DNA from 3 places in the Paenibacillus sp. Y859 genome. Region 2 is predicted to be linked to each of the others. Evidence: riboswitches for the same ligand, from Rfam matches in the RefSeq annotation. Region 2 holds a riboswitch; each other region holds the start of a gene.
The links. A riboswitch is a leader RNA that binds a small molecule or an ion and turns the genes downstream of it on or off. The one in region 2 is predicted to bind thiamine pyrophosphate.
Positions count from the first base shown of each region.

Region 1: it holds a riboswitch for thiamine pyrophosphate, as region 2 does, so the genes downstream of both, AC1TO8_RS02885 (thiamine phosphate synthase) here and AC1TO8_RS12650 (ABC transporter substrate-binding protein) in region 2, are expected to answer to the same signal.
Region 3: it holds a riboswitch for thiamine pyrophosphate, as region 2 does, so the genes downstream of both, AC1TO8_RS04790 (ABC transporter ATP-binding protein) here and AC1TO8_RS12650 (ABC transporter substrate-binding protein) in region 2, are expected to answer to the same signal.

Region 1 covers NZ_JBXCIZ010000001.1:551,029-555,716, forward strand. Annotated here, with positions in the region: gene AC1TO8_RS02865 (thiazole biosynthesis adenylyltransferase ThiF) at 1-657, opposite strand, end outside; gene AC1TO8_RS02870 (thiazole synthase) at 654-1,421, opposite strand; gene thiS (sulfur carrier protein ThiS) at 1,423-1,629, opposite strand; gene thiO (glycine oxidase ThiO) at 1,623-2,768, opposite strand; gene AC1TO8_RS02885 (thiamine phosphate synthase) at 2,785-3,411, opposite strand; TPP riboswitch at 3,552-3,655, opposite strand; gene AC1TO8_RS02890 (immunity 53 family protein) at 3,776-4,063, opposite strand; gene AC1TO8_RS02895 (ribosomal maturation YjgA family protein) at 4,060-4,407, opposite strand; gene AC1TO8_RS02900 (AAC(3) family N-acetyltransferase) at 4,454-4,688, opposite strand, start outside.
Region 2 covers NZ_JBXCIZ010000005.1:11,454-16,141, forward strand. Annotated here, with positions in the region: gene AC1TO8_RS12635 (ABC transporter ATP-binding protein) at 1-691, opposite strand, end outside; gene AC1TO8_RS12640 (ABC transporter permease) at 710-1,474, opposite strand; gene AC1TO8_RS12645 (thiamine-binding protein) at 1,471-1,764, opposite strand; gene AC1TO8_RS12650 (ABC transporter substrate-binding protein) at 1,846-2,850, opposite strand; TPP riboswitch at 2,951-3,062, opposite strand; gene AC1TO8_RS12655 (pyridoxamine 5'-phosphate oxidase family protein) at 3,209-3,628, shown strand; gene AC1TO8_RS12660 (glycoside hydrolase family 65 protein) at 3,685-4,688, opposite strand, start outside.
Region 3 covers NZ_JBXCIZ010000001.1:956,398-961,085, reverse strand. Annotated here, with positions in the region: gene thiD (bifunctional hydroxymethylpyrimidine kinase/phosphomethylpyrimidine kinase) at 1-483, opposite strand, end outside; gene thiM (hydroxyethylthiazole kinase) at 542-1,336, opposite strand; gene AC1TO8_RS04800 (ABC transporter substrate-binding protein) at 1,361-2,392, opposite strand; gene AC1TO8_RS04795 (ABC transporter permease) at 2,389-3,165, opposite strand; gene AC1TO8_RS04790 (ABC transporter ATP-binding protein) at 3,146-3,928, opposite strand; TPP riboswitch at 4,041-4,144, opposite strand; gene AC1TO8_RS04785 (glycoside hydrolase family 9 protein) at 4,462-4,688, shown strand, end outside.

The sequences.
Region 1 (4,688 bases), on a different contig from region 2:
AGAAGTAAGTTTATTACGTAATGAAGATACATCCCCTACCAATAACTTCAAAGCTTCTGCTGACTGATAAGCGATAACCATTTGTACAGCTGGACTAATAATACCCACCGTGTCACAGGTAGCTCCAGCTAACGGTACGGTTTCGAGTAAGCAGTTCAGGCAAGGAGTCTCTCCAGGAATAATGGTATATGTGATCCCATAGCTACCGACACATGCTCCATAAATCCAAGGTACACGAACCTTTTGAGAAACATCGTTCATTAGCAACCGAGTATCAAAGTTATCTGTCGCGTCAATGATCAGATCGACACCCAAGACCATATATTGTATCTCACTTGTCGTAACGTCCATTACATGTGCATTCACTTCCACCATCGAATTAATCTCCATCAACCTTTGCCTCGCTGCAATAGCTTTGGGTATGCGTTGCTCCGCATCCGCTTCACAGTATAGTTGTTGGCGTTGCAGGTTACTCCATTCCACGTAATCTCGATCAACAATCGTTATCTTACCTACACCTGCTCTTACTAGTGCCTCAGCATTTCCTGTACCTAATGCCCCTGCACCGATAATCAGGACATGCTTCGTACCCAGCTTATGCTGTCCCGATTCTCCTATCGGTGCAAATAGCTTCTGTCGTGAATATCGCTCGTTCAAGTGCTACTCCATCCTTCCATCGGACTACTAGCAGATGCATATCGCTTCTTCGGAATTCGACCCGCTTCAAATCCTAATCTACCCGCTTCAATCGCGAGTTTCATTGCTAGAGCCATCTTCACAGGATGCTGCGCTCCTGAAACAGCCGTATTCAGTAATACCGCATCGGCTCCAAGCTCCATAGCGAATGCTGCATCAGCAGGACTACCAATACCCGCATCTACAATGATCGGCACCGTTGCTTGCTCAATAATGAAGCTAAGATTTAAAGGATTAATAATACCCTGACCCGAACCTATTGGGGATGCACCTGGCATGATGGCATGAACACCTAATTCTTGTAGTCTTTTCGCTAATAACACATCATCTGATGTATAGGGTAGAACGATAAATCCTTCCTCTAGAAGCATTTCCGAAGCTTTTAACGTCTCCAGTGGATCTGGCAACAGCGTCTTCCAATCACCAATCACTTCGACTTTTATCATGTCGCACAGCCCAGATGCTCTCGCTAACTTAGCGATACGAACGGCTTCCTCTGCTGTTGAAGCACCTGCTGTATTCGGAAGTAATGTATATCTACTAATATCTAGCATTTCCAGAAAATTAGGCTGAGTCGCCTCAAATATGTTCATCCGTCTAACCGCAAACGTCAAGATTTGCGCCTCAGATACATCAACAGCTTCTTTTTGAATCTCAAAGCTTGGGAATTTCCCTGTTCCTAATAGCAATCTTGAACTAAATTCATGTGTTCCTATCTTCAACAAATTAGCCACCTCCTACGAAATGTACAATCTCAATTCGATCTCCATCTGCCAAGCATGTCGTCTCATGATCTGATTTCTCTAAGATCTGCTGATTCCACTCCACAATAACAACCTTAGATTCTAATTCATAATGCGACAATAATGCTGTAACTGTCGTACATGTATTAGCGACTTCGACCTGTTCACCATTAATTTGTAACTTTAGCATATAGTCACGACCTGTTCCCGCTTAACATTCTGATGCCGATCGACACGAAACGAATCTATAGACAAGTTCTTTTCCTTCTTTCCTTCAGCCCAATCTGCCACAATGCTACCCGTAATTGGCCCAAGTAGAATTCCTTTACGAAAATGACCCGTTGCTACATATAACCCTTTCAAAGTCGGATGCTCACCCAAATAAGGTAACCCATCTAATGTCTGCGGACGAAGACCACTCCAAGCCTGTTCCCACTCCGCCTCCACGATACCTGGTAAGATCCGTTTTGCAGCATCTAACAGTTTAGAAATCCCTCCAATTGTAGCCCTGCGATCATAACTATGTTCCACCATCGTAGCTCCAACTACGAGTCGTCCTCCTTTCTTCGGAACGAGATAACAACCATCACTAAACACGGTAGATTTCAATAACGGAGAATGACTAAGCACAGAGAAACACTCTCCTTTGACTGGATACATCTCACAAGTTAATCCAGCTTGCTTAAGCAGAGAATCACTCCAAGTCCCAGCAGATATCACAACTTGATTAGCGTGAAGCTCTCCTTCGCTTGTAACTACCCCAGTAATACGCTCTTGATCACAGAGAAGTGATTTAACCTCAGTAAATTCCTTTATTTCTGCTCCAAGTACTACCGCTGCCTTCGCCAATGCAAGACATAATTCAGGTGCATCAACATGACTATCTTCTTCTGCGAACATTGCTCCCTCTATATCTGCGGATATTTTGGGCTCACGTTGTCCTACCAGCTCTTGAGATAACCACTCCGCTTGTTCTCCCACTTGCTTTTGAAAAGCTAGAATACGCTGAACTTCTTGCATATCATCCTTAGTTGCAGCTAGCCGAAACATCCCTTTGCGTTTCAAGCCGATATCTATTCCAGTCAAGTCCTTTAAATCCTTCGCTAGCTGTGGAAATAACGTCCGACTGGCACGCGCCATCTCGAACATCGGGCCTGCTTCAGTGATCTCTGCCTGTACAGCAAGCATACCCGCTGCCGCACTCGAAGCTTGGCTACCCAAGCGATCTCGCTCTAATAAGATAACTTTCATTCCCCGCGCAGACATATAATAGGCAATTGAACTCCCAATAACACCGCCACCGATAATAATGACATCCAATTGTTTCATTCTAGTCAATAACCTCCTACTTTTTTTTAGCATAACCTTTCATATCCAATGCCTCTCGATAATTGTGTACTGCACTTAACGGATCATCTGCTGCAGTAATCCCTGATAATATTGCAATACCTGCTGCTCCAGTTGCGACAATCTGCTGCACATGATCGGGCTTAATACCTCCGATCGCAATAACTGGAATAGGAACACTTTTCACCACTTCCTTTAACTTCTTCGTTCCTCTAGCTTGCTGTCCGGGCTTAGAAGCTGTTGGGAAGATATGCCCAAACACTAGATAATCAGCTCCTTGCTCACTCATCTCCACTGCCTCTTGAACAGCGTGAACAGAACGTCCTATTCGCAATTCAGAGAAAGCTTTCCTCACTGCCTGCACTTCTAGGCTACGGTAGCTTAACTGGACTCCCCCAGTTCCAGCGGCATAAGCCACATCAACTCGGTCGTTTATGATCACTTTACTAAGGGGTACTCCACCTGCTCTTAAAGCCAATATCCCTGCCCAAAGTTCAGCTGCATGACTTGAGTTCTCCCTTATATGGAATGCTGTTACAAAAGGATGAATAAGTGTCGCAATCCTTGCAAAGTGTTCTAACTCAGACTGACCATTCGAGATCACATGTAATTCTCGTGCTGACATCGCACTCCCTCCCTATTTTCTCGTATGACGAATCTCAGATAAGATGGAACAGCGAAAAGGCCACCCTCTGCAATAGAAGGTGGCCTTTAACTATAGTCAAAAGAATGTAGACGTATATACGCATACAAAAATATCTTAACCAAAGCTCAAGCTCACTTCCCTACGCTGGTATAATCCAGATCAGGTTCAAAGGGTTTGGAATCACACATTCCGTCTCAGCCAAATAGCACCCCTAGTGATCTAACGTATTCAATTGGATACATACTAACACAATTATTGGAACTTTAGAATCTCTTTTTTTAGATTCTTTGAAATTGAGAACCCCACGAACTCCCCATTAAGATATTTTTATGGTATCTCTCTGCTAGCTTTCCGCCCATTCCTTAAAGATCTGTATCATCTCTTCTAAATTTCTCAATCCACCTGCACCTTCGAAATATCCATCCTTAATCCAACATCTCACCCAATCATGATCATCTCGATCAATAATAATTTCGTCTAACGTTTTTCCCTCTAATTCAGTCTCAAGTAAAGGTACCGTTAATCTCCATCCGGGAGTGTCTATCGATTCAATCTTCAAAATATGGGTCTGCTCCCACTCATCATCACAATAATTCTCATACCAACCTTCTAACCATTTCAGGTTGCTCATCTTCTTCCTCCTCGGTTAAACAAGTAATAATCCATAATACAAGAACAAGCGATCCCTGCCACATATCGGATTAAATCAATGACTAAGAAACCTTTTCCTAATATTAATGCTCCCAATAGTGTTGATCGTATTTCAATAATCCAATCCGCTTGATATAACTGACTGAATTCAATACTAAAGCTAAAGATTAAACTTAAACAAACAGACACAAGTAATCTTTGCTGTAAGAACAATATCCGACAACCGAAGTAAACCATACTTGCCCACAAAGCATCTCCGAAATGTCGTGATACAAATAAGGGTAATACATCTGAAAAGGTCCTCGAACAAATTCCTAAAGTCATTACTATAAAGAATAGAAATATGTATACTACTCTATTCTTCACTAACTTATCCAAATAACTGCTGCATATGCTCATTTAATGGTTCATTGTCCGAGAATAAATCGGGATACTCACGCAGCATTTCTGTAAGAACCTCAGTCATCTTGACCGTGTCACATACACGTACAACCGCATCACCCAATTGTCCGAAATACATCGCACCATGCTTCACCATCACGTCCTCAACCTTCCAGAAATACTCTGACCATGACTGTCCACAATGCCTACGGGATGGCACTTCA
Region 2 (4,688 bases):
CAACTTGCAATACAGATCCAGGTCGATTGGAGAATACATAAATGCGGTCGGATAGTAGCAAGGCCTCCTCGATATTGTGAGTGATGAATAAGACAGAGCGCTGATTCTCTTCCCAAATATTAAGGAGCCAACGTTGCATATCACTTCGGGTCAAGGCATCCAAGGCACTGAAGGGTTCATCTAGGCATATTAGTTCTTCTGGGCTGAGAAGTGCTCGCAGGAATGCAACTCGTTGTTGCATGCCACCAGATAGTGTATGGGGATATGCCTGTTCGAATCCGGACAGCCCCACCTTAGCAATCCACTCCCGAGCTTCCTTACGAGCGTCTTTCTTGGAAGTGCCCTTTATTTCTTGTGCAAGAATGACATTATCTTCAATGGTCCGCCAAGGAAATAGAGCAGGTTGTTGCGGCATGAAGCTAATGTGGCCTCGTTCTCCTGTGACCTCGCGTCCTTTCATCCATACTTCGCCAGAATCGGGTTGTACTAATCCTCCAATAGTATGGAACAGCGTACTTTTTCCACATCCTGAAGGTCCGACGATAGAGACAAATTCTCCATGTTCCACGGTAAGGGAAACACCATTTAGCACAGATAGTTCTTGACCTTGTTTGCTGAAGCTTTTGTGTATATTAGTAACTTGCAATGCTTGTGATGCTGAATGGACATTAATGAGAAACACATCCTTCATAAGTTAGTAATGTTAGGCTTATTTGTGTTCTTGACGTGGCTTCCAGCGGACTAGCCACTTCTCTAGCAGACCTATAATGGCGAACATCAGGAGGCTAAGAACAATAATAATGGAGATTGCAATAAACATGCGGTCCGTACGATAACTAGCTTTCTGTAGCATCATATAATAACCGATTCCTTTATCGGATCCGATCCATTCTGCAATGACTGCACCCATCACACTATACGTCGCTGCGATCTTAATTCCTGAGAAGAGAGCAGGGAGTGAATGGGGAAGCTCTAATTTTAAGAAGATTTGTCTCTTGCTTGCTCCAATCATACGCATATAGCTAAGCATGGTTGGATCCGTTTGTCTCAGTCCACCCATCATCGCGATAGCTATCGGGAAGAAGCAGACGAGCGTAATGACGATGATCTTGGGAAGCAGACCGAATCCAAACCAGATCATCAGTAGTGGAGCAAGAGCGATGGTCGGTACATTCTGACTGAGAATCAGTAGAGGATATAAGGCCGACTTTAGAAAAGGAATCATATGCAATACAATGGCGACAAACAGACCTACCGATGATCCAATGAGGAATCCAACACCAGTTAACCTTGTTGTTGCTATAGTATGTTCCCACAATCCAGCTGATTGAGAGAAAGTCTCACGAACAATATCAGTTGGAGAGGGAAGAATCCATTTCTCAATTTCAAAGAAAGTTGTACATAGCTGCCATATCAGCAATAACAAGAAGACCGCCATGAAGGGCGGCCAGATTTTGTTCCACCACAATCTCATGAACGATATTTCTCCGTTAACTTATCCATGCTGATCCCGTTTGGATTGTGTGCGATCTTAATCTGAGAAATGACACTTGGACTCCCTGCCGCAACAAGGGCCTCGTGCATATTCTTCACAATGTCTAACAACTCGCTAAGCTCACCTTCCATTGTCGTCTCTAGAGGGTGAACTTCATGTTTCACTCCGGATTGTTGGATGACCTCAATTGCACGATCTACATAAGGAATGGAATCTTCATTTCCAGGTGTCTTGGGAATAACTTGAATGCTCAATAATGTGTTTGCCATAATATAAGTTCAATCCTTTCGAATACGGTTCACGGTAATCTTCGTGCTGAAAAGCTGACTTTTTGAACTCGCACTTATAGGTTACTCAGGTAAAAACTCATTCGTATATGCCTGTTTAATTTCAATCTGTTTATCCAGAAGATTATGACTTAGCATCCAATCGGTATAGCCCTGCCATACTTCGACTTTTTGTTCACCCCAACGAGGGGCATCGTCTGTGTAACGTGGACTAAGCCACTTCTGACTTGCGAGAACAAGATCCTTATCTAACTCAGGAACTGCGTTACTAAGTATATTAGCAGCCTCTTCTGGTTTATCAATGGTTAGCTGATAGCCTTTCGTTGTTGCTCTGAGGAAAGCTTTGACTAATTCAGGATCATCCTTGATCTGCTTCTCATTCGTTACAATGACAGGCGTGTAATAGTCTAGTTCCGCAGCATAATCTTTAACATATAACATGTCGATTGGATCATTGCGGAGCTCTGCTTCAATACCTGTCCATGCATAGAAGATCCATGCGAAATCGATATCACGCTTAACCGCCGTGAAGAAATCGGCATCACCCATATTGATCATCTTAACCTTCTTAACATCCGCCTTTTCGTTCTCCATGATGGAGCCCATGATAGCCTCTTCTACAGGCGAACCCCAACCTCCATAACTTTTACCTTCAAAGTCCATGGGTGATTTAATGTTTCGATCTACGGGTGCGGCGAAACCGGACGTATTATGTTGAATGACTGCGGCAATAGAGACGAGCGGGACGTCCTGTGTTCTAGCTAGTGTCACACTTTCTTGATAGCTTATTCCAAAAGGTACGGCCCCTGAAGCGACCATCGTATCGGCTCCGCCTGCACCTGGTTGGACTATCTCAACATTAAGACCTTCTTCTTCATAATATCCTTGATCTTTCGCTACATATAGACCTGTATGATTAGTATTAGGAGTCCAGTCTAAGACAATTTTGACGTCTTGTAGTTTCTTACTAGTCTGTGCATTTTGTTCATTCTTATTTCCTCCACAACCCGCTATTACGAGTATTAGTAAGAATGTAAATAGTAACGACATTGCTCTTTTCTTGCTCATTCTGCTCTCTCCTCTATTGGACTGGTTGTTCCATGTCCTATTCGTATACAAAAAAGCGCCCCGTAATCGGGACGCATGTAGGCGCAAGATAGATATGGATATAATCATATCAGATACGTTCCTACGCTGGCATTATCCAGATCAGGTATAAGGGTCAGTGTCTAGTGGGACACAATCTCAGCCGGCCAATTCCAGCACCCCTGTACTTATGAAGTTAAGGCATTCTACGTCATTATAATCGACTATGCTGGGGGTGTCCAGCTAGGAATTGTTCAAATCTTGATTCGTATTTTAATAGGTGGGTACAATAAATCATATGGTTTAAGTACATTCAACAAGAGGAAGGGGAATACCATTCATGATGGACAACAAGATAATAGAGCAGGATATAACGAAGATCTTAGACAACAATAGGATTTGTTCTCTGGCAACTATTGAAGGCAATAAGCCAAAGCAGAGATATATGATGTTGTATAATGAAGGATTGAGCATTCATTTGGTAAGCGATCGGAGAACGCATAAGGTAGAGGAGTTGAAGGATAATCCAAACGTATCTTTGCTGATAGGATATGAAATCGGAGGGACTAAAGAGGTAGTTGAGATGGAAGGAACCTGTTCAATTAGCACAGATGATAGTTTGAAGCGAAAATGTTGGAATGATGATTTAAAGGAATGGTTTGACGGACCAAGTGACCCTAATTATGTCATTCTTGATATCCAACTCGCAGATATTCTGTATACGGATAAGGATGGAAAGCAAAGAAAGTGGATTGCCTGAAGTAGTAAAAGACCCCCACATCCGGGCTGCGGATTGTGGAGGTCTCTTCATATATATTATAGATCGACTTGGATATGACTCAATCCATTGACGGTGTAATCCTTACCGTAAACATTCACACTAGCAGGAACTTCCGTCTCATTCGTAACGGTCACATCATGCTCGCTAACGGTTACTTTTAGGAGCGAATGACGGAACATGACTTTGAACGAGAATGACTTCCAATGTCCAGGGTTGAATGGGTTTAAGTGTAGAACACCATTCCGTACACGCAATCCTCCAAATCCATGAACAACAGACATCCAAGTACCAGCCATGCTCGTCGTATGACAACCATCTTCGGTATCATTGTTATAATTGTCTAGATCTAAGCGAGAGGTACGAAGATACATTTCGTAGGCTTTCTCTTTATATCCTAGTTCGCAAGCAAGAATCGAATGCACACAAGGAGATAAGGAAGACTCATGCACGGTAAGAGGCTCATAGAAATCGAAGTTACGTTTCACCGTATCTAGATCGAATTGGTCTCTTAGAGTGAATATTCCTTGCAATACGTCAGCTTGCTTAATGTAAACAGAACGAAGGATACGATCCCAAGACCATTGTTGATTCAATGGCAAGTTAGACGGATCTAATTCGCTAACTGGTGTAAGGTCTTTATCCAAGAATCCATCCTGTTGTAAGAAGACTTGGCGTTCTTCATCATATGGATAGTACATTTTAGCAATAATATCGTTCCACTTAGTTGTTTCGTCTTCAGTTAACTGTAACTTAGTTATAACTTCTTCATAAACGGTCGGATCATTCTTTTGCAGGTCATTCAGTACTTCCAACGTGTATTTCAACGTCCATACTGCGATACTATTCGTATACCAGTTATTATTGACATTGTTCTCGTATTCATTAGGTCCAGTAACACCTAACATCATATATTGGTCTTTGGCAGGAACATAATTGACACGTTCTTCCCAGAATCGCGAAATTTCAGCAAGAACTTCAAGACCATATTGGCCAAGATAAGCAGTATCCCCTGTATAATTGACATAGTTGTAAATAGCAT
Region 3 (4,688 bases), on a different contig from region 2:
GGCAGCTTCTTCCCGATCACTCAAGGTACGAATAGACATTTCGGTAAGTATTTCCGCTTCGGGGAGGTTAGGAGTCGTTATTTGAGCTAAGGGTAGTAAATATCGAATGATAGATTGAACTGCTTCTTGTTGCAAAAGAGGAGATCCTCCCTTAGCAATCATAACAGGATCTATGACCAAGTTATGCCAATGGTATTGCTGTACTTTATCTGCGACAATACGAATAATTTCCTCGCTAAACAACATCCCTGTTTTCACGGAGTTCGGCTGTAGATCGTTTCCGATCGCATCTAATTGCATCCTAAGAGCTTCAGAGCTCATAGGGAAGACCCCATGAACACCCAACGTATTCTGTGCTGTCACTGCTGTGATAGCAGACATTCCGTACACACCCAGTTCTTGAAATGTTTTCAGATCAGCCTGAATCCCAGCACCACCACCGCTGTCTGATCCAGCTATAGTTAAGGCTTTATATATGCTCATCTAGGATAACCCCTCTCGGTAGTCTAATTTGTAATTCGTTCTATGTGTAGATAGATGTCTATTGAAGCTTGTGGATTTTCGACCTTTGTTGGAAAGATTCCGCAGACACCAATGCCAATTGGTTAAGGAATTCAATTTGAAAGCTTCCAGGACCAAGCGCTTCTGTCTTATTAGCAGCTAATTCTGCGGCTACGCCAAAGAAAGCAACGGCTTCGGTAACAGCTTCAATCGAATGTTGTTCACTTACAGCTAGAAAGGCAGCAATGACAGAGCCGAGTAAACATCCAGAGCCGGTGACTTTTGTCATGATAGGGTGACCATTACTAGCGAGGTATGTGGTTTGCCCATCTGTGATAACATCATCCGCTCCCGTAACCACAACGATACAACCTAGCTTATAAGCCGCCTTTTGTGACAGTTGAACCACGTTTCCTTCACCAGTTCCGGCATCCACACCTTTGATGGACCAACTCTCTCCAATCACATGGGCGACCTCAGCAATGTTTCCACGCAGTACAGTTAACTTTATTTCTTGGGAAACTCTTTGTGCAACAGCTGTACGATAGGAGGTAGCTCCAGCGCCAACAGGATCAAATACGATTGGAACATTATTTTCATTAGCTGATTTACCCGCCATGAGAATAGAGTCTACAATATGGGCATTGAGTGTACCCATATTTAGTAGGACAGCGTTAGCAATCTTCGCTACATCGCCAACTTCTTCATGAGCATCTGCCATAAAGGGAGAGGCGCCTAAGGCGAGTAGCCCATTGGCTGTAAAATTGGTAACTACCGTGTTAGTAATATTGTGTACAAGTGGATTCTGTTGACGTACCCTTTGTAGAAATGTCATGATTAACTTCCTCCTTAAGATAAATTAGAAATTGATAAAGGCATCTTCCGCTTTTACAGTGTTAGGTAGCAGTTTATTTGTAATGAGCCATTGATTGACGTCGTCCCATGATTCAGGTGCTTGATATCCGAAAGCTTGTTCCTTTGCATCCATTAGTGGTAATAGGATATGGAGACTCTTCGTTTCTATTTCTTTATCTAGCGGTGAAGTTTGTTCTTCATGTTCAAAAAGAATGGATAGAGCTTCCTCAGGATGTTGTTGTACATACTGTTGTCCTTGTCCAACGGCTGTTACGAACTTCGCGAGTAACTCTTGCTTGTCCTTCAAGCCCTGATCACTAGCGACAAGGACAAGCTCATAATAATCCGGAACACCATAATCTGTAGGATTCAAAGCGACTACAGGGTGACCTTGCTTAGCCAGGATCAGTTGTTCATGATTGATGAATCCACCCATAATGGCATCAACTCTAGACGTAGCAATAGCCGGAATAAGATCATAGCCAACATCAACCAAATGAACGTCTTCAGGATCGCCCCCATCATTTCGTATCATGGTATGTGCCATAGCTTCATATAGAGGAATTGAAGAGTACCCAACGGTTAAACCAGCCAAGTCTTTGGGGGACTGAACCGTTCCACCAGCAGGTACCATAAGATGATTCAAAGGATGTCTCACGATCGCTGCGATCGATTTAACAGGGATATTCTCACCGCGAGCCATAAGTACTTGTGGTTGATAGCTCAGAGCTAGATCGACTTTTCCGGCAGCTACTAATTTCAAAGCATCATTGGTATCGGCAGGCATTTGGATATCTAGTTCTATCCCATGTTCCGCGAAATATCCATGTTCTTGTGCTGTATAGAGGAAGGAATGAACGGCATTCGGATACCAATCGAGCATAATGCTCAGTTTTTGAGGCTTATTCTCTACGACTGCCGTTGGATTGTCTGTTACTTGATTCGAGTTAGAAGTATTGCCACAAGCTGTCAGGGCAAAGAGTGCCATTGCCAGTAGAACAGGGATAATTCTTTTCATATTTATATTCATTGTCATTTCGATAAACCTCTCTTCTTTAGAAATTTGTTCTCTAATATTACGATTATCATAAATAAGGAAATCCCAAGTAAAGAAAGTAACAAGATGGACGCAAACATCTCATCTGTATGCATGTTGCTCGACATTCTTCGACTATAATAGCCTAGTCCCTTCGTACCTCCGAGCCATTCACCAATCGTAGCTCCAACGACACAATATACGATGGAGAGTTTCAGTCCCGAGAAGAAGGAAGGTAAGGCCATAGGCATCTCAATGGTGCGGAATAGTTCCCAGCGGTTGGCTCCCATCGTCATGAGTAACTCTGCATACTCGCGATCTCTCTTTTTTAGACCATCATAGGTGCTCACTACAATCGGGAAGAATGCAGTTAGGAAGACCACTGCTACTTTACTCCAAATCGTGTAACCGAACCACATAATGAAGATCGGTGAGAGTGCGATTAAGGGGATGGTCTGACTAATAATCATGAACGGATAGAGTGCTTTCTCAAGTGGACGTGAAATATGCATACCTATAGCTAGAATAACGCCCCCACTAACAGATAATATAAAACCCAACACAACTTCCTCTAACGTTGCGATTAAATGCCGACCGATCAATAGATGCCTATGTTCAAATAATGCCCGGGCAATCGAGGTCGGTGAGGGAATAATAAAGGAAGGTACCCAGCCTAAAGTGACAACCGATTCCCAAGCCAACAGGAGTAGTGTAAAAAGAATTACAAACCAACCATAATCATGTGCCCAGCGTTTAAAAAGGCGTATTCTCATGTAATCGTCGCTCCAAGTCTTGCCTCAATTGTATAAAGTGAGGGTCATAGTTCATCTCGTAGTGCCTTGGTCTAGGTAAATTAACGGTCATTTCTTCTATACCTTGAGGACTGTCATGGGACATGAGGTAGATGCGATCACTTAATAGAATGGCTTCTTCCAAATCATGTGTAATGAAAAGGACAGTCTTATGTAGATCATCCCAAAGCTCTAGTAACCAACGATGCATCTCTCTTTTGGTCATTGCGTCAAGTGCACCAAAGGGCTCATCTAATAACATCAGATCTTGCCCTGTTACGAGTGTTCTGAGAAAAGCGACACGTTGTCGCATTCCACCTGATAATTCATCCGGATAGGCATGTTCATATTTCCCTAGACCGAAACGTTCTAGAGTGAACTGAATATCTGCTGTGATCTTCTCTTTATTGCGCTGATCCAGTTCGCGATGAAGTTTTCGATTAAGCTCCCATGGGAGTAAACAATTGTCTAGAACGGTTCTCCAAGGCAGGAGTAGGTCCTTCTGGGGCATGTAAGCCACTGTCCCTAGACGATTGGATGTTCTTGTGCCATGTATATATATTTCTCCGTCCATAGGCTCTAACAGTCCTGCAATCAGCTTAAACAGAGTGCTCTTCCCAGAACCACTAGCTCCTATGACAGAAATGAATTCACCCGCTTGAACATTCATAGACAGTTCCTGAATAATAGGGGATTCGTTCGTACTTGCAAAAGAGTAAGTTAAATTTTGTAATGATAATATCACGGTGATCACCTCGCTCATTGTAAATAAATAAAGACCCAACCATTTCCGAAAGGAAATGAGTGGGTCAAAAAGTTCATTCAGGCAAATAGGTGTGCAAATAGTTGCATGAGTTGAAGATTTCGTTCCACTTCCCTCCGCTGGTATAATCCAGATCAGGTTCCAAGGGTCCGGAACTTCGCGTTCCATCTCAGTCGTTAGACTCCCCTAGTGAAAAACAAGGTCTTATTTAATTGATAACCTATTTAATATAACACAATTTACAAATAAGTATAGACTCTATTACATTGTAAAGCTAATTTAGAGTTTTGATGTGAAGATGTACAGAGCGGTTTATTGAATAAAAGAATAGAAAAATAATTATTTTATGTAAAATATAGTATTATTAAATTTATTATGGTATATTTTTTTTACAGGACCAGTGATGAGAGATCTGGGCGCCATGGACAGCGTGTCCTCAACTTTGTAGAAATGAAAGTGAGGTGAAGGCTGTTCTTTGTTATGCGAATTAGCAAATAAGGAGGATGAAATCTGACATGAATGTATGGATGAAGAAAAAAGGAATATTATTATTAAGTGTTATGATTGCGCTTACATTTAGTTGGGATGGGGTATCTCAATCTAAAGTGGCTGAAGCAGCTTCAACGGATTATAACTATGCTGAAGCTCTACAGAAATCAATATATTTCTATGAAACTCAACGCTCTGGTATTCTACCGGATAGTAATCGTGTGGAGTGGCGGGGAGATTCTGGGCTTCAGGA